Regions from separate parts of the Streptomyces lacaronensis genome, predicted to be linked through region 2. Evidence: riboswitches for the same ligand, from Rfam matches in the RefSeq annotation. Region 2 holds a riboswitch; the other holds the start of a gene.
What was found. Region 2 has a riboswitch for cyclic di-AMP ahead of ACMTAK_RS29100 (C40 family peptidase). Riboswitches for the same ligand answer to the same signal wherever they lie in the genome.

Region 1 (7,584 bases), 180 kb from region 2:
TGTCCCGGGGGCTCGTAACGGGGCGGCGCGGGCATCCGCCGAACGGCGGCCCCAGCCATCAGATATCCGGGCATTCGACCCCGGCTGTGCGTGGGCGGTGAAGGGTATGTGGAGATGAATTGGGAATTCCGCTAGACATTCATCCCGCTCATGACTCTCTTATTCTCTTTGTTCTGCTTATTCCCTTATTTCTCTTGTTTGTCGTTACTTCCGGCGGGCCGGGAGAGAGCGGTCCCGCGCCGGTATCGTCGGGGGGTGTCGGAACAGCCCCGTGACAGCTCCGCTCCCACCCTCTTCACCTGGGAGTTCGCCAGCGATCCTTACCCCGCGTACGCCTGGCTACGCGACCACGCCCCGGTGCACCGGACCACGCTGCCCAGCGGTGTGGACGCCTGGCTGGTGACGCGTTACGCCGATGCCCGGAGGGCGCTGGCCGATCCCCGGCTCTCGAAGAACCCCCAGCGGCACAGTGCCGCGGCCCATGCCAAGGGCAAGGTGGGCATCCCGGGCGAACGGCGCGCCGAGCTGATGACACATCTGCTCAATATCGACCCTCCCGACCACACCCGGCTGCGGCGGCTGGTGTCGAAGGCGTTCACCCCGCGGCGGGTGGCCGCGTTCGCCCCCCGGGTACGGACCCTCACCGATCAGCTCATCGACGCCTTCGAAGGGAGGGGAGAAGCGGATCTCATTCATGAGTTCGCCTTCCCCCTCCCTATTTACGCCATCTGCGATCTGCTCGGGGTGCCGCGCGAGGACCAGGACGACTTCCGTGACTGGGCCGGCGCGATGATCCGGCACGGCGGCGGCCCGCGCGGCGGAGTGGCCCGCGCCGTGAAGAGGATCCGGGCGTATCTGGGCGAGCTGATCCACCGCAAGCGCCTGGAGCTCGCGGAGCGCGGGGAAGAAGGGGACGGGGAGGATCTGATCTCGGGGCTGATCCGGGCCGGCGACCACGGTGAGCACCTCACCGAGAACGAGGCCGCGGCCATGGCCTTCATCCTTCTCTTCGCCGGCTTCGAGACGACCGTCAATCTCATCGGCAACGGCGTCTACGCGTTGCTGCGCCATCCGGAGCAGCGCGCCCTCATGCAGCGGGCCCTGGAAGAAGGGGACGAGCGGCTGCTCGCCGCCGGGGTCGAGGAACTGCTCCGCTACGACGGACCCGTGGAGATCGCCACCTGGCGGTTCGCCACCGAGCCGCTCACCCTCGCCGGGCAGCGCATCGCCGAGGGAGAGCCGGTGCTGGTGGTGCTCGCCGCGGCCGACCGGGACCCCGAGCGGTTCGCGGAGCCGGACGTCCTCGATCTCACCCGCCGGGACAACCAGCACCTCGGCTACGGCCATGGCATCCATTACTGTCTGGGTGCCCCGCTGGCCCGGCTGGAGGCCCAGACCGCGATCGCCACCCTGCTGCGGCGGCTGCCCGGGCTGCGGCTCGCGGAGGATCCGGACGATCTGCGGTGGCGTGGCGGGCTCATCATGCGCGGGCTGCGCGCGCTCCCGGTGACCTGGAATTCCGCGGACGGCTGAGACCTGCGAAACGGGCGGCCGGGGCCCCCAAGGCCCTTACGGGCGGACATACGTGACGAATGATCAACCGTGTGACCTTGGCGTGACCTCGGATACATCGCCTTGTGATGATCGAGTGCCCTCGCTATGTTCACCGGCAAACCTTGTCGCCATAGGGCCATAGCGCCATAGGAGAGGTCAATCGCATGCGTTCCGGTAATGGTCGACACCGTCGCCCCCGTCAGGCTCCGGCCATCATCGTCGCGGCGGGGGTCACGGGAGCGGGCCTCGCCATGCCCCTCTTCGGGGCGACCGGCGCACAGGCCGCCCAGACCGCCACATGGGATCACGTCGCCGAGTGCGAGAGCGGCGGTATGTGGAGCGCCAACGAGGGCAACGGTTTCTACGGCGGGCTCCAGCTGACCCTCGACATGTGGAAGAAGTACGGCGGCACGGAGTACGCCCCGCGCCCCGACCTCGCCAGCCGCTCCCAGCAGATATCCGTCGCTGAGGCGATCCTCGGCGACCGCGGCCCCGACGCCTGGCCGAGCTGTGCGCTGGGCGCCGGGCTCACCGACGGCGGCGGCGCCCCCGACGTGGACCCCGGCAGCACGGCCACCCCGAACCCGGGGACGGGCCGAGACGGGGACGGCCAGGGGGACCGGGAGCGGGACGGCTCCTCCTCGGACGCGGACCGTTCGGGGACGTCCGACAGCGCCGACAAGCCGGACGCGCCGGACGCCTCCGGGTCGGCCGAGGAGCCGGAGGCGCCGCACACCTCCCAATCCCCGGATGGCCTTGACGGCTCCGCGTCGGACGACCCGGCGTCGGACGACCCGGACTCGGACGGCCCCTCACGCTCGGACAGCCCCTCACGCTCGGACGGACCCTCGGCGTCGGACGGCTCCAAGAGCCCCTCGGCGGACCCCTCGGGCCGCCACCGCGGCTCCCCGGACGCCGGGGAGCGGGCCGACGACGGCGGCGCGGGGAGCGCGCGGCCCTCCGGGCGCCATGCCTCGCGCGGCGCTTCGGACCGGGACGAGGACTCCACGGACGATGATTACACCGTTCGCCCCGGTGACAACCTGTCAGGGATCGCCGAGCACCAGAATGTGTCCCGCGGTTGGGAAGGGCTCTACGAAACCAACGAGGACCTCATCGGGGTCGACCCCGATCTGATCATTCCTGGTCAGCGACTTGACCTCACCATCAGGGAGCAGTGATTCGGGGGGAATTGCCCGATCTGGACCCGGTGAGACATACATCTCGTCACATTTTCCGGGGCGCACCTCGTGTCCGATCCCTCCTCACCCGGCCCCACCTGCGTCGATGTGGGCCGGGTGAGATCAATTACAGCCCCAATCACTGCCCTTGGGGTGTTTGAACCTTCTTGGAAGGTGTGTTTAACGTCTTTTCGCTCGCCACCGCGGGCACCGTCGATCGTCACGCCGAATCCTGCCGGCGGTCGGGGGGAAACCGACGCGTCAGCGCCGAAGGCAGGAGCGGGGGACCCAAGGTAGGTGCCGAATGGCCTGTGGATACGGGCTTGTCGGCTAGGGGTGAAGCCGGGAGCGACCATCGCGACCGGCCGGGCAACTCACGTCCGAACCCGACAGCTCACCTCGTAGGCGTCGGTGAGGAAACGAACCAAAATGCTCAAGTCCAACGGGAAGCACCGCCGCCCCTCCAAGGCCACCCGTATCGCCGCACTCACCGGTCTCGCCGGTGCCGCCGTGGCGGCACCGCTCATCGGGGCGACCTCCGCCTCCGCGGCCACCACCTCGCAGTGGGACCAGGTCGCGCAGTGCGAGTCCGGTGGCAACTGGTCGATCAACACCGGCAACGGCTACTTCGGCGGCCTGCAGTTCTCGAGCTCCACCTGGGCCGCCTACGGCGGCACGGCCTACGCCTCCACCGCGGACAAGGCCAGCAAGGCCCAGCAGATCCAGATCGCCGAGAAGGTCCTGGGCAGCCAGGGCAAGGGCGCCTGGCCGGTCTGCGGCAAGGGTCTGACCTCCGGCGGCAGCCCGTCCGCCCCGTCCGCGCCCTCCGGCTCGCAGGACCAGTCCTCGGCGACCACCAAGTCGGCCCCGGCCGCCCAGCCGAAGGCCCAGCCGAAGGCGCAGCCGCACACCGCGCCGGAGCGCGCCGCGCGGCACCAGACCCGTGGCCCGATCAAGAAGGGTGACGGCGAGTACAAGGTCAAGTCCGGCGACACCCTCGGCAAGATCGCCAAGGCCCACGACGTCAAGGGCGGCTGGAAGAAGCTCTTCGAGCTGAACAAGGACATCGTGGAGCAGGCCGACCTGATCTTCCCGGGCCAGCAGCTGCACCTCCGCTGAGGCCGGCGGCCAGCAGCTGCACCTCCGCTGAGGCCGGCCCCCGAGAACGAGCCCCGGCCGGGCGTGCCACTCCTATGGCGCGCCCCGCCGGGGCTTTCCCCATGCATGCGAAATCTGGATTTCTGATCCAGAATCTGGCTTTTTGTGCCACGCCCCTGTCTCGTGGGGCGGGCGAACGCGGGGCGCAGCCCTCCCGGGCCGTTAGGCTCGTGCTGCTACCGCAGACCCATACGAAGGAGAACCTCGTGCCGTCCATCGACGTCGTCGTAGCTCGCGAGATCCTCGACTCGCGAGGCAACCCCACGGTCGAGGTCGAGGTTGGCCTCGACGACGGCAGCACCGGCCGTGCCGCCGTGCCGTCCGGCGCCTCCACCGGCGCCTTCGAGGCCCTCGAGCTCCGTGACGGCGACAAGAACCGCTACAACGGCAAGGGCGTGGAGAAGGCCGTCCTCGCCGTGATCGAGCAGATCGGCCCGGAGCTGGTCGGCTATGACGCCACCGAGCAGCGGCTGATCGACCAGGCGATGTTCGACCTGGACGCCACCCCGGACAAGTCCTCGCTCGGTGCCAACGCGATCCTGGGTGTCTCCCTCGCCGTCGCGCACGCCGCCTCCGAGGCGTCCGACCTCCCCCTCTTCCGTTACCTCGGCGGCCCGAACGCCCATCTGCTGCCGGTGCCGATGATGAACATCCTCAACGGCGGGTCGCACGCCGACTCCAATGTGGACATCCAGGAGTTCATGATCGCCCCCGTGGGCGCGGAGTCCTTCTCCGAGGCCCTGCGCTGGGGCGCCGAGGTGTACCACACCCTGAAGTCCGTGCTGAAGGAGCGCGGCCTGTCCACCGGCCTCGGCGACGAGGGCGGCTTCGCGCCGAACCTCGGTTCCAACCGCGAGGCCCTCGACCTGATCCTCGAGGCGGTCAAGAAGGCGGGCTACCAGCCGGGCCAGGACATCGCGCTCGCGCTGGACGTCGCCGCCTCCGAGTTCTACAAGGACGGCACGTACCAGTTCGAGGGCCAGTCCCGCTCCGCCGCCGAGATGACCTCGTATTACGCCGAGCTGGTCGCCGCGTACCCGCTGGTCTCCATCGAGGACCCGCTGAACGAGGAGGACTGGGACGGCTGGAAGACCATCACCGAGCAGCTCGGCGACAAGGTCCAGCTGGTCGGCGACGACCTCTTCGTCACCAACCCCGAGCGGCTGTCCCGCGGCATCGACAGCGACACCGCGAACGCCCTGCTGGTCAAGGTCAACCAGATCGGCTCGCTGACCGAGACCCTCGACGCTGTCGAGCTGGCCCAGCGCAGCGGCTACAAGTGCATGATGTCGCACCGCTCCGGTGAGACCGAGGACGTCACCATCGCCGACCTGGCCGTCGCCACCAACTGCGGCCAGATCAAGACCGGCGCCCCGGCCCGCTCCGAGCGGGTGGCCAAGTACAACCAGCTGCTGCGCATCGAGGAGATCCTCGACGACGCCGCGGTGTACGCGGGCCGTTCCGCCTTCCCGCGCTTCAAGGGCTGAGCGGACACGTCTGACCCCTGTCCCCGGCCGCGGTCCCGTACCGTGGCCGGGGACGGCGTCGCTCGACGGCGCCGCCCAAGCGAAGTCATCACCGGGGAGGCGACGTGCCGGCGGATCGGGAACGGTTCTCCACCGCGACCAGGCTCAAGGCGCTCGGCGAGCACGCCGCCGCCCGGGTCTACCGCGTGCGCACCAAGCGCCGCCGCGGCCGGCTGACCGGCCGGGCCGCCCTGCTCGCGCTGGTCGTCTGCTCCCTCGTCGTGGCGCTCGCCTATCCGATGCGGCAGTACATCTCCCAGCGCTCCGACATCGCCGAGCAGCGGCACGAGGCCCAGCGGGCCCGCGAGGACGTGAAGAAGCTGCGGGAGCGGAAGGCCCGGCTGCGCGACCCCGCCTACACCGAGCAGCAGGCCCGGGAGCGGCTGCACTTCCTGATGCCGGGGGAGACCGGCTACAGCATGGTGGACGGCGGCGGCTCCACCGAGCGCTCCACCGACCAGGGCGCGGCCGGCCGCCCCTGGTACACCAACCTCTGGGACGCCGTGGACACGGCGGACGCGGCGGGGGCGGGCAGCGCGCGCCGCTGAGGCGCCGCGCTCCGGCCGCCGGCCGCACCCGGTGACGAACCGAAACGAAGAAGAAGAAGTTTCCCACTGATGGATACGCCCCCGCCCCAGACGGAGCCCACCGCGCCCACCGACGCGGACATTCACGCCGTACGGGAGCAGCTGAACCGCGTGCCCCGGGGTTTGCGCGCGATCGCGCACCGCTGCCCCTGCGGCAATCCGGACGTCGTGGAGACCGCGCCGCGACTCGAGGACGGTACGCCCTTCCCCACCCTCTACTACCTGACCTGTCCGCGCGCCGCGTCCGCGATCGGCACGCTGGAGGCCGAGGGCGTGATGAAGGAGATGACGGCCCGGCTGGGCACCGACCCCGAGCTGGCCGCCGCCTACCGCGCGGCCCACGAGGACTACATCGCGCGCCGCGACGCCGTCGAGGTGCTCCAGGGCTTCCCCAGCGCGGGCGGGATGCCGGACCGGGTGAAGTGCCTGCATGTGCTGGTGGCCCACTCCCTCGCGGCCGGCCCCGGGGTCAATCCGCTGGGGGACGAGGCGATCGCGATGCTGCCGGAGTGGTGGCGCAAGGGCCCGTGTGTGAGCCCCTGCCAGGCCGGGGCCCCGAGCCGGGAGGAGAGCGCATGACCCGCGTCGCCGCCGTGGACTGCGGCACCAACTCGATCCGGCTGCTGGTGGCGGACGCCGATCCGGCCACCGGGGAGCTGACCGAGCTCGACCGCCGGATGAGGATCGTCCGGCTGGGCCAGGGCGTGGACCGCACCGGCCGGCTCGCCCCCGAGGCGCTGGAGCGCACCTTCGCCGCCTGCCGCGAGTACGCGGAGGTCGTGCGTGAGCTGGGCGCCGAGCGCGTCCGCTTCGTGGCCACCTCCGCCTCCCGGGACGCCGAGAACCGCGCGGAGTTCGTGCGCGGGGTCGTGGAGATCCTGGGCGTGGAGCCCGAGGTGATCACCGGGGACCAGGAGGCGGAGTTCTCCTTCACCGGGGCCACCAAGGAGCTCACCGGCCATGACCGTATGGCCGGGCCGTATCTGGTGGTGGACATCGGCGGCGGTTCGACGGAGTTCGTCGAGGGCGGTGAGGGAGTGCGGGCGGCCCGCAGCGTGGACATCGGCTGCGTCCGGCTGACCGAGCGCCATCTGGTGGTGGACGGCCGGATCACCGATCCCCCGACGGAGGATCAGATCGCCGCCATAAGGACCGATGTGGAGCAGGCGCTGGACCTGGCCGAGCGCACCGTGCCGCTCGGCCGCGCCTGCCGTCCCGCGGACGGCCACGCGCTGGTCGGTCTTGCCGGTTCGGTCACCACCGTGGCCGGGATCGCGCTGGGTCTGAAGGAGTACGACTCCTCCGCGATCCACCACTCCCGGATCACCCTCGGCCAGGTCCGCGAGATCACGGGCATGCTGCTCAGCTCCAGCCACGCCGAGCGGGCGGAGATCCCGGTGATGCATCCGGGGCGGATCGATGTGATCGGGGCGGGGGCACTCATCCTGCTTTCGATCATGGAAAGGTCCGGCGCCGAGGAGGTCGTGGTGAGTGAACATGACATCCTCGACGGGCTCGCCTGGAGCATCGCCTGAGCGGCCGGGACAACGTATGAGCGGCCGCGGAACCCCCTTCGGG
Region 2 (7,584 bases):
TAGTCTCCGGAGCCATGGACGTACTCATTCACGTGTTCGTCGGCCTCCACATCGTCGGCATCGGCGCGCTGCTCGGTGGCTTCTTCTCGCAGCTCAAAGCCGCGCGCGCGGGCGAGGCCCGGATGATCCCGGCGATGCTGCACGGCGCGCTGACCATGCTGGTGACCGGCGTGGCGCTGGTCGGGCTCAACCAGGCGGACGACAACAGCGTCAATACCGTCAAAATCGGTATCAAGCTGGCGCTATTGGTCGTCATCCTCGGCCTGGTCTATGTGAAGCGCGACGAGGAGAAGGTAGAGTCGGCCGCCTTCGGCGCGGTGGGCGCCTTGACAACGGCAAACATCTTCATCGCCGTGCTGTGGACCTGACGAACGAATGTTCTGGGGGTAACCCAAGGCAATTGCGACACGATCCCGAGGCAACCGTTTGCACTCGCGAGCTGTCTTAGTAAAGAACGAGGCAGTCGAGAGGAGTGGCCAATGGGGGTAGTGGGGGCAGTCAGAAGTCATAGGCGGCGCGTGGGCGTCGCGCTGGGGCTGGCGGGGATGGCGGTGCCGCTCGCGGTGGCCGTCGCCGGTCCGGCGCAGGCTCAGGCGCGGCCGCTGGGCCGGTCGGCCGGCACGGTGACACCGGTGAGCATGGCCGCGTCGTCGTGCACGACCACCGCCGGGCCGTACCAGAGGCAGGCCGAGCGGTTCCTGGGCCGTCCCGTGGACGGACGGCAGTCGCGGGCGGACTGTCTCGCGATCCAGAAGTTCCAGATCGACCACGGCGTCAGCCCGACGATCGGCTACGCGGGCCCGATCACCTCGGGCGTGATGAGCCTCATCAGCGCCCAGAAAGCCGCCGGGCACAATCCGAACGCGGCGAGGAAGTGCCCCACCAACAGGGGCCGTATCGCCTGTGTGGACCTCACCCGCCAGCTGAGCTGGGTCCAGGACGGCTCCCGGCTGGTCTACGGACCGGTGCCGGTGCGGTCCGGGCGGGACGGCTTCGAGACCCGCACCGGGCTGAAGAAGGTCTACTGGCGGAACATCGACCACTGGTCGACGCTCTACAAGGTCGCCATGCCCTACAGCCAGTTCTTCGACGGCGGCCAGGCGTTTCACTCGATCGCCGGCAGCGTATGGTCCCCGCCCGGCTCCCATGGCTGCGTCAACATGCGTAAGGGCGACGCCAAGAAGTACTGGAGCCTGCTGAAGAACGGCGACGACGTGTACGTCTACGGGCGCAAGCCCGGCACCTGAGCCACTGACGGCGCCGAGAGGCGCTGACGGCGCCGCTGAGCCGATGACGATGCCGCTGCCCGGGGTCCGCCCCCGGGCAGCGGCATCGTCGGGATCAGGGGCCCTACGAGGGCCGCACGCTCCCGTAGATCGGCATCTCCGTGATCGGCGCCTTCTTCACCACATCGCCCGGCTTCGGCGCGTGGATCATCATCCCGTCGCCGATGTAGAGGCCGACATGGCTGATGTCGTCGTAGAAGAAGACGAGATCGCCCGGCTGGAGTTGGGACGTCGAGACGCGCGTACCGGCCTTCACCTGGTCCCAGGTGGTGCGCGGCAGCGAGATCCCGGCGGACTTCCAGGCCGCCTGCGTCAGCCCGGAGCAGTCGAAGGAGCTGGGCCCGGTGGCGCCCCAGACGTACGGCTTGCCGAGCTGCGCCTTGGCGAAGGCGATGGCCTGGGCCGCCTTGGAGCTGTTGGCCGGGACAGAGGGCGTGGAGGGCGCCGTCGAACCGGAGCCACCCGCGTTCTGCTCCTGCTGCTTCTTGCGCGCGGCCGCCTCCTGCCGCTGCTTCTCGGCCAGCTCGGCGGCCTTACGGCGGGCCTCTTCCGCCTTCTTCTTCTCGATCGCCGCCAGTCGCGCCTTCTCCTTGGCGGTCAGATTCGCCAGCAGCCGCCGGGCCTCGGTCAGCTTGTCCTGGACGGTCTTCTTCTGGACCTTCAGCTGCTTCTGGGACGCGGTCAGCGAGGCAAGGCTCTCGGCGGCCTTACCGCGCTCCTTGGCGGCCTTCACCCGCTGCTTCTGGAAGTCGTCGACGGCCTGCTTCTGCCGACCGGTCATCCGGTCGATCAGATGCGACTGGTCGAAGACGTCCTGCGGATCGTTGGAGAACAGCAGGGTCGCGGCGGAGCGGGCCATTCCGCCGTCCCGGTACTGGGCGGTGGCGTAGGTGCCGAGCATGCGCCGCGCCTCGTTGAGCTTCTCGGTGCGCTGGGCGACGGAGTCCAGCAGCTTGTCGACCTTGGCCCGCTGCTGGTCGGTGCGCTCCTTGGCGGCGTTGTAGCGCTGGGTGGCGGTCTCCGCCTGGTGGTAGAGGGTGTCGACCTTCTCCTTCACCTTCTCGATCGACTGGGCGGCCGGCTTGGGATCGGTGGGCGCGGCGTTGGCCGACTGGGAGAGGAGGGTGACGGATGCGAGGGCGGCGGTGGTGAACCCGACGGCCGTACGGCGGCTGTGACCCGTGAGCGGGGCGGGTATTCGGCTCCGCGGCTTGCGGTGCGACGCCAAGGGAGGCGACTCCTTCCGTGGACCGCCTACCGGGTTAGCTGACGGGTTCGGGCGGTACGGAAGGTTGCCCTACGGCCGTGTCCGGACGGCACCGTGTGCGCCGTACCGTTTCGGGCCGATTCACCCCGGTCTTGCGTTGTTGGGTCCCCGGCTCCGGGCGCCTCACGGCGTAACCGGACTCGGCGGAGGCGCCCGTGCCGACGTGGTTCGCCGACGGATCTTCCGGGCCGCCTGACGCAGGACGGTAGCCAACACGTGGGGCTCCTGTGAAGACTGGTGGCCGTTTTGCCCGAAACCGTTTCGTGATGTTCGTACGTCGGCTGTCAGTGGGGCGGCCTAGACTCGGGGAGCGATGAGCAGCCTCTTTGACGACAGCTTCCTGGCGGACCTCGGGCCTTCTCAGGACGAGGAGCGGCCACCGCCGCCCGAGGATTCGGCACACCCTGGCCACGGTGGCGCCGAGGACGTGCCGCATCACCTCTTCAGCGGCGATTTCGACGCGCCCGTGCCCCGGGAGGCCCACTACCGGGACGGCGCGCCCCGGCCCGCCGTGGACCCGTCCGCGCTGCTCGAGGGGTTGAACGAGCAGCAGAGGGCCGCCGTGGAGCACACCGGCTCGCCGCTGCTGATCGTCGCGGGCGCCGGCTCCGGCAAGACCCGGGTGCTCACCCATCGCATCGCCTATCTGCTCGGCGCCCGCTCCACCCACCCCGGCCAGATCCTCGCCATCACCTTCACCAACAAGGCGGCGGGCGAGATGAAGGAGCGCGTCGAGGAGCTCGTCGGCCCGCGGGCCAACGCCATGTGGGTGTCCACCTTCCACAGCGCCTGCGTCCGCATCCTGCGCCGGGAGTCGAAGAAGCTGGGCTTCACCTCGTCGTTCTCGATCTACGACGCGGCCGACTCCAAGCGGCTGATGTCGCTGGTCTGCCGGGATCTGGACCTCGACCCCAAGCGGTTCCCGCCGAAGTCCTTCAGCGCCAAGATCTCCAACCTCAAGAACGAGCTGATTGACGAGGAGACCTTCGCCGAGCAGGCGGCAGGGGGCACCTCCCGGACGGAGTCCGGGGGAAGTTTTGAGAAATCGCTGGCCGAGGCGTATGCGATGTACCAGGCGCGGCTTCGCGAGGCCAACGCGCTGGACTTCGACGACATCATCATGACCACGGTCAATCTGCTCCAGGCGTTCCCGGACGTCGCCGAGCACTACCGCCGCCGCTTCCGGCACGTCCTGGTGGACGAGTACCAGGACACCAACCACGCGCAGTACACACTCGTGCGCGAGCTGGTGGGCACCGACACCGAGGAGACCACGGCCGCCGAGCTGTGCGTCGTGGGCGACGCCGACCAGTCGATCTACGCCTTCCGGGGCGCCACGATCCGTAACATCCTCCAGTTCGAGGAGGACTACCCCACCGCGCGGACGATCCTCCTCGAGCAGAACTACCGCTCGACCCAGACCATCCTGAGCGCGGCCAACGCGGTCATCGAGCGCAATGAGAACCGCCGCCCGAAGAACCTGTGGACGGACGCCGGCGCCGGGGCCGAGATCACCGGCTATGTGGCCGACACCGAGCACGACGAGGCCCAGTTCGTCGCCGACGAGATCGACCGGCTGACGGACGCGGGCGACGCCAAGGCCGGGGACGTGGCGGTCTTCTACCGCACCAATGCCCAGTCCCGTGTCTTCGAAGAGGTCTTCATCCGCGTCGGGCTGCCGTACAAGGTCGTCGGCGGGGTGCGCTTCTATGAGCGCAAGGAGGTCCGGGACGTCCTCGCGTATCTGCGGGTGCTGGCCAACCCCGAGGACTCCGTCCCGCTCCGCCGCATCCTGAACGTGCCCAAGCGCGGCATCGGCGAGCGCGCGGAGGCCATGATCGACGCGCTGTCGCTGCGCGAGAAGATCACCTTCCCGCAGGCGCTGCGCCGGGTTGACGAGGCGTACGGCATGGCGGCCCGCTCGGCCAACGCCGTCAAGCGGTTCAACACGCTCATGGAGGAGCTCCACACCATCGTGGAGTCCGGGGCGGGCCCGGCCACCGTCCTGGAGGCGGTGCTGGAGCGCACCGGCTATCTGGCCGAGCTCCAGGCGTCCACCGATCCGCAGGACGAGACCCGGATCGAGAACCTCCAGGAGCTCGCCGCCGTGGCCCTGGAGTTCGAGCAGGACCGCGGCGAGGAGAACCCCGGCACCCTCGCGGACTTCCTGGAGCAGGTCGCGCTCGTCGCCGACTCCGACCAGATCCCCGACGAGGACACCGAGGGCTCCGGCGTGATCACGCTGATGACCCTGCACACGGCGAAGGGCCTGGAGTTCCCGGTCGTCTTCCTCAGCGGCATGGAGGACGGCGTCTTCCCGCATATGCGGGCGCTCGGCCAGACCAAGGAGCTGGAGGAGGAGCGGCGGCTGGCCTATGTCGGGATCACCCGGGCCCGCGAGCGGCTCTATCTGACCCGCTCGACGATGCGCAGCGCCTGGGGACAGCCCGCGTACAACCCGCCGTCCCGCTTCCTGGAGGAGATCCCGGACCAGTATGTGCGCTGGCGGCGCACCGGGCCCGCCACCCCGTCCGCGTCCATGGGCGGCATCGCCTCGACCCCGCCGTCGGGGCTGTCGTCCGGTCTGTCGACGTCGCGTTCGCGCACCGGGGGCGGCGGGTTCGCCACCCGGCGGGCCAAGGAGCGCCCGGTGGTCGCCCTGGCCATCGGGGACCGGGTCACCCATGACTCGTTCGGGCTCGGCACGGTGGTGGCGGTCAAGGGCAGCGGGGACAACGCGGAGGCGACGATCGATTTCGGCGACGAGAAGCCGAAGCGGCTGCTGCTGCGGTACGCACCGGTGGAGAAGCTGTAGGGGGGCGCAGGCCGTGCGAGCGTCGCGCGGCGCGGCGGTGGCGCGCCACGGCGGTGGCCCCGGATCAGGTCGGGTCGAGGCCCTTGCCGCGCAGCCAGGGCAGCGGGTCAATGGCCGCGCCACCGCCGGGGTGGACCTCGAAGTGCAGATGCGGGCCGGTGGAGTTACCGGAGTTCCCGGAGTACGCGATGGTCTCCCCGGCCTTGACGGTTCCTGAGCGGATCTTGGCGCTGCTGAGGTGGCAGTACCAGGTCTCCGTGCCGTCCGGGCTGGTCAGAACGACCATATTGCCGTAGGCGTCGTTCCACTGCGCCTTTACGGTGCCGTCGGTGGCGGCCATCACGGGCGTCCCGTAGCTCACCGGGAAGTCGATGCCGGTGTGCACCGACATCCAGTTGATACCGGCCTGGCCGAACTGGGCGCTCAGGCCGTGCTGGGCGACGGGCAGCGCGAACTTCGGGCGCAGCGCTTCCTTGCGCGCCGCCTCGGCGGCCTTGCGCTTCTTCTCGGCGGCCTGGCGCGCCTGGAGGTCGATCCGTTCCTGGGCGCGGCTGGTGCGGTCGCGGAAGTCGTCGGCGTCCTCGCGGACCCCGGCGAGCTGGGAGTCCAGCTTGCTGTTGGCGACGGAGGGCTTCACGGGGGGCGCGGTGTCGGCGGCGGCCTGAGTGGTGGACTCGTCCTTCTTGTCGCTTCCCACGCCGCTGACCGAGGCGGCGGCCACGGCGGTGACGCCCAGGGCGCAGACGGAGGGGACGGCGACGGTGAGGAGCGCGGAGCGCTTGGGGCGGGACGACGGGGTACGGCGGCGGCCGCGGCTCACCTCCCGGCGAGAGGAGGGGGCGGATTCCCGCATGACCGCCGCCTCGGGTTCAGGTTCCGCTTCGGGACCGGGGTCGTACGGCTGGTCGGGCTCGTCGACCGACTCGAAGACGGCGGTGTGCTCGAACGCGCCGGGCTGCTCGGGGATGACGGCCTGCTCGAACGCGGCGGTCTGGTCGAACGCGGCGGCGTTCGGCTCGAAGACGGTCGTCTGGTCGTAGGCGTTGGACTCGTGCTCGGGCTGGTCGAGCCCTGTCTGATCGAGCCCTGTCTGATCGAGTCCTGTCTGATCGAAGCCGGGGTGGTGGTCGAGCCCCTGCTGGTCGAACCCCGGCTGGTTCAGCCCCGAGTGGTCGTACCGCGCCTCGTCCACGGTCCCGTAGACGGAGGTGTCCCAGACCTGGGTCTGACCGGTGTCCACGCCCGAGGTGTACGCCTCGGCCTCGTACCCCGCGCCGTGGTCCCACTGATCCGGCAGCTCGGTGTGGCCGGTGGCGCCCGTGTCCCAGGCGCCGATATCCCACTGGGCGCCGGTGTCGGCGTCCTGCTGGGCGGGGATTCCGGTCGGCAGGTGATAGCCGGAGGCGGCCCACATCGCGGTGGTGTCGTAGGCGCCGGAGTCGTAATGGGCGGCCGTGTCGTGGTGGCCGGTGTCGTGGCCCAGGTCGTAGTGGCCGGTGGCGTACGACCCGGTCGGGTGGTGCTGGTCGACCGTGGTCCACTGCGAGGCGTCGTACTGACCGCTGTGGGCGCCCTGCCCGGCGTCGTACGCGCCCGGAAGCGCGCCGAAGAGCGGATCGCTGTCGCCGTAGAGCGGGTCACTGTCCCCGTAGGCGGTGGCCAGATGGGCGAAGTTGCCGGTGGAGTACCCGTCGTACCCGTCGTACCCGACGACGCCGTGCGCTGTGTCCTGCCGCTGACCGTAAGCCTCGTCGTACGGATACGAGGCGTCGGGAGCGGGGACGGTCGGAGAGGCCCCCGACGGGTGACGGTCGTTCACCACCACTTCTCTTTCGCCTCGGCTGCAGGAGAATTAGCGGCGACTGTACCCGGCAGTACGCGGCAGCGACAATCTTCCGTGAGTTTTGAGCATCTCGGCAAAGGGCATTTGGTCGTCTTTCGGCTGACTGTACGTGCTTCCTTGGCCGGATGTTCGATTGGCGTTCGGCAATTCCGAGGCTTCTGAACCCTCGGGAACCGCGCTGGAGGCGTCCGCCGGCGCCTCGTCGGCGGCGTTCAGGGCCTCGCGGATGCGGGCGGCCATGGAGAAATGCACCGCCAGGGCGAGATGTCCGATTCCGTTGACGCGGATGTTCTGGGAGATCACATCCAGATGGTCTATCCGGGCCGTCTCCTTCGGGATCATCAACTGATCCACATCGCTCCAGAAAGCGATG

Region 1: linked by a shared signal. The riboswitch ahead of ACMTAK_RS29925 (transglycosylase family protein) and the one ahead of ACMTAK_RS29100 (C40 family peptidase) in region 2 are both predicted to bind cyclic di-AMP.

What each region holds. Positions count from the first base shown of each region.
Region 1 is NZ_JBLHDK010000003.1:6,870,630-6,878,213, forward strand. Features, by position in the region: gene ACMTAK_RS29915 (cytochrome P450 family protein) at 256-1,533, shown strand; gene ACMTAK_RS29920 (transglycosylase family protein) at 1,719-2,735, shown strand; cyclic di-AMP (ydaO/yuaA leader) riboswitch at 2,991-3,158, shown strand; gene ACMTAK_RS29925 (transglycosylase family protein) at 3,165-3,854, shown strand; gene eno (phosphopyruvate hydratase) at 4,100-5,380, shown strand; gene ACMTAK_RS29935 (FtsB family cell division protein) at 5,485-5,967, shown strand; gene ACMTAK_RS29940 (DUF501 domain-containing protein) at 6,037-6,585, shown strand; gene ACMTAK_RS29945 (Ppx/GppA phosphatase family protein) at 6,582-7,541, shown strand.
Region 2 is NZ_JBLHDK010000003.1:6,693,293-6,700,876, forward strand. Features, by position in the region: gene ACMTAK_RS29090 (hypothetical protein) at 15-368, shown strand; gene ACMTAK_RS29095 (L,D-transpeptidase) at 480-1,247, shown strand; gene ACMTAK_RS29100 (C40 family peptidase) at 1,351-2,514, opposite strand; cyclic di-AMP (ydaO/yuaA leader) riboswitch at 2,523-2,709, opposite strand; gene pcrA (DNA helicase PcrA) at 2,867-5,368, shown strand; gene ACMTAK_RS29110 (M23 family metallopeptidase) at 5,433-7,187, opposite strand; gene ACMTAK_RS29115 (lipase family alpha/beta hydrolase) at 7,221-7,584, opposite strand, start outside.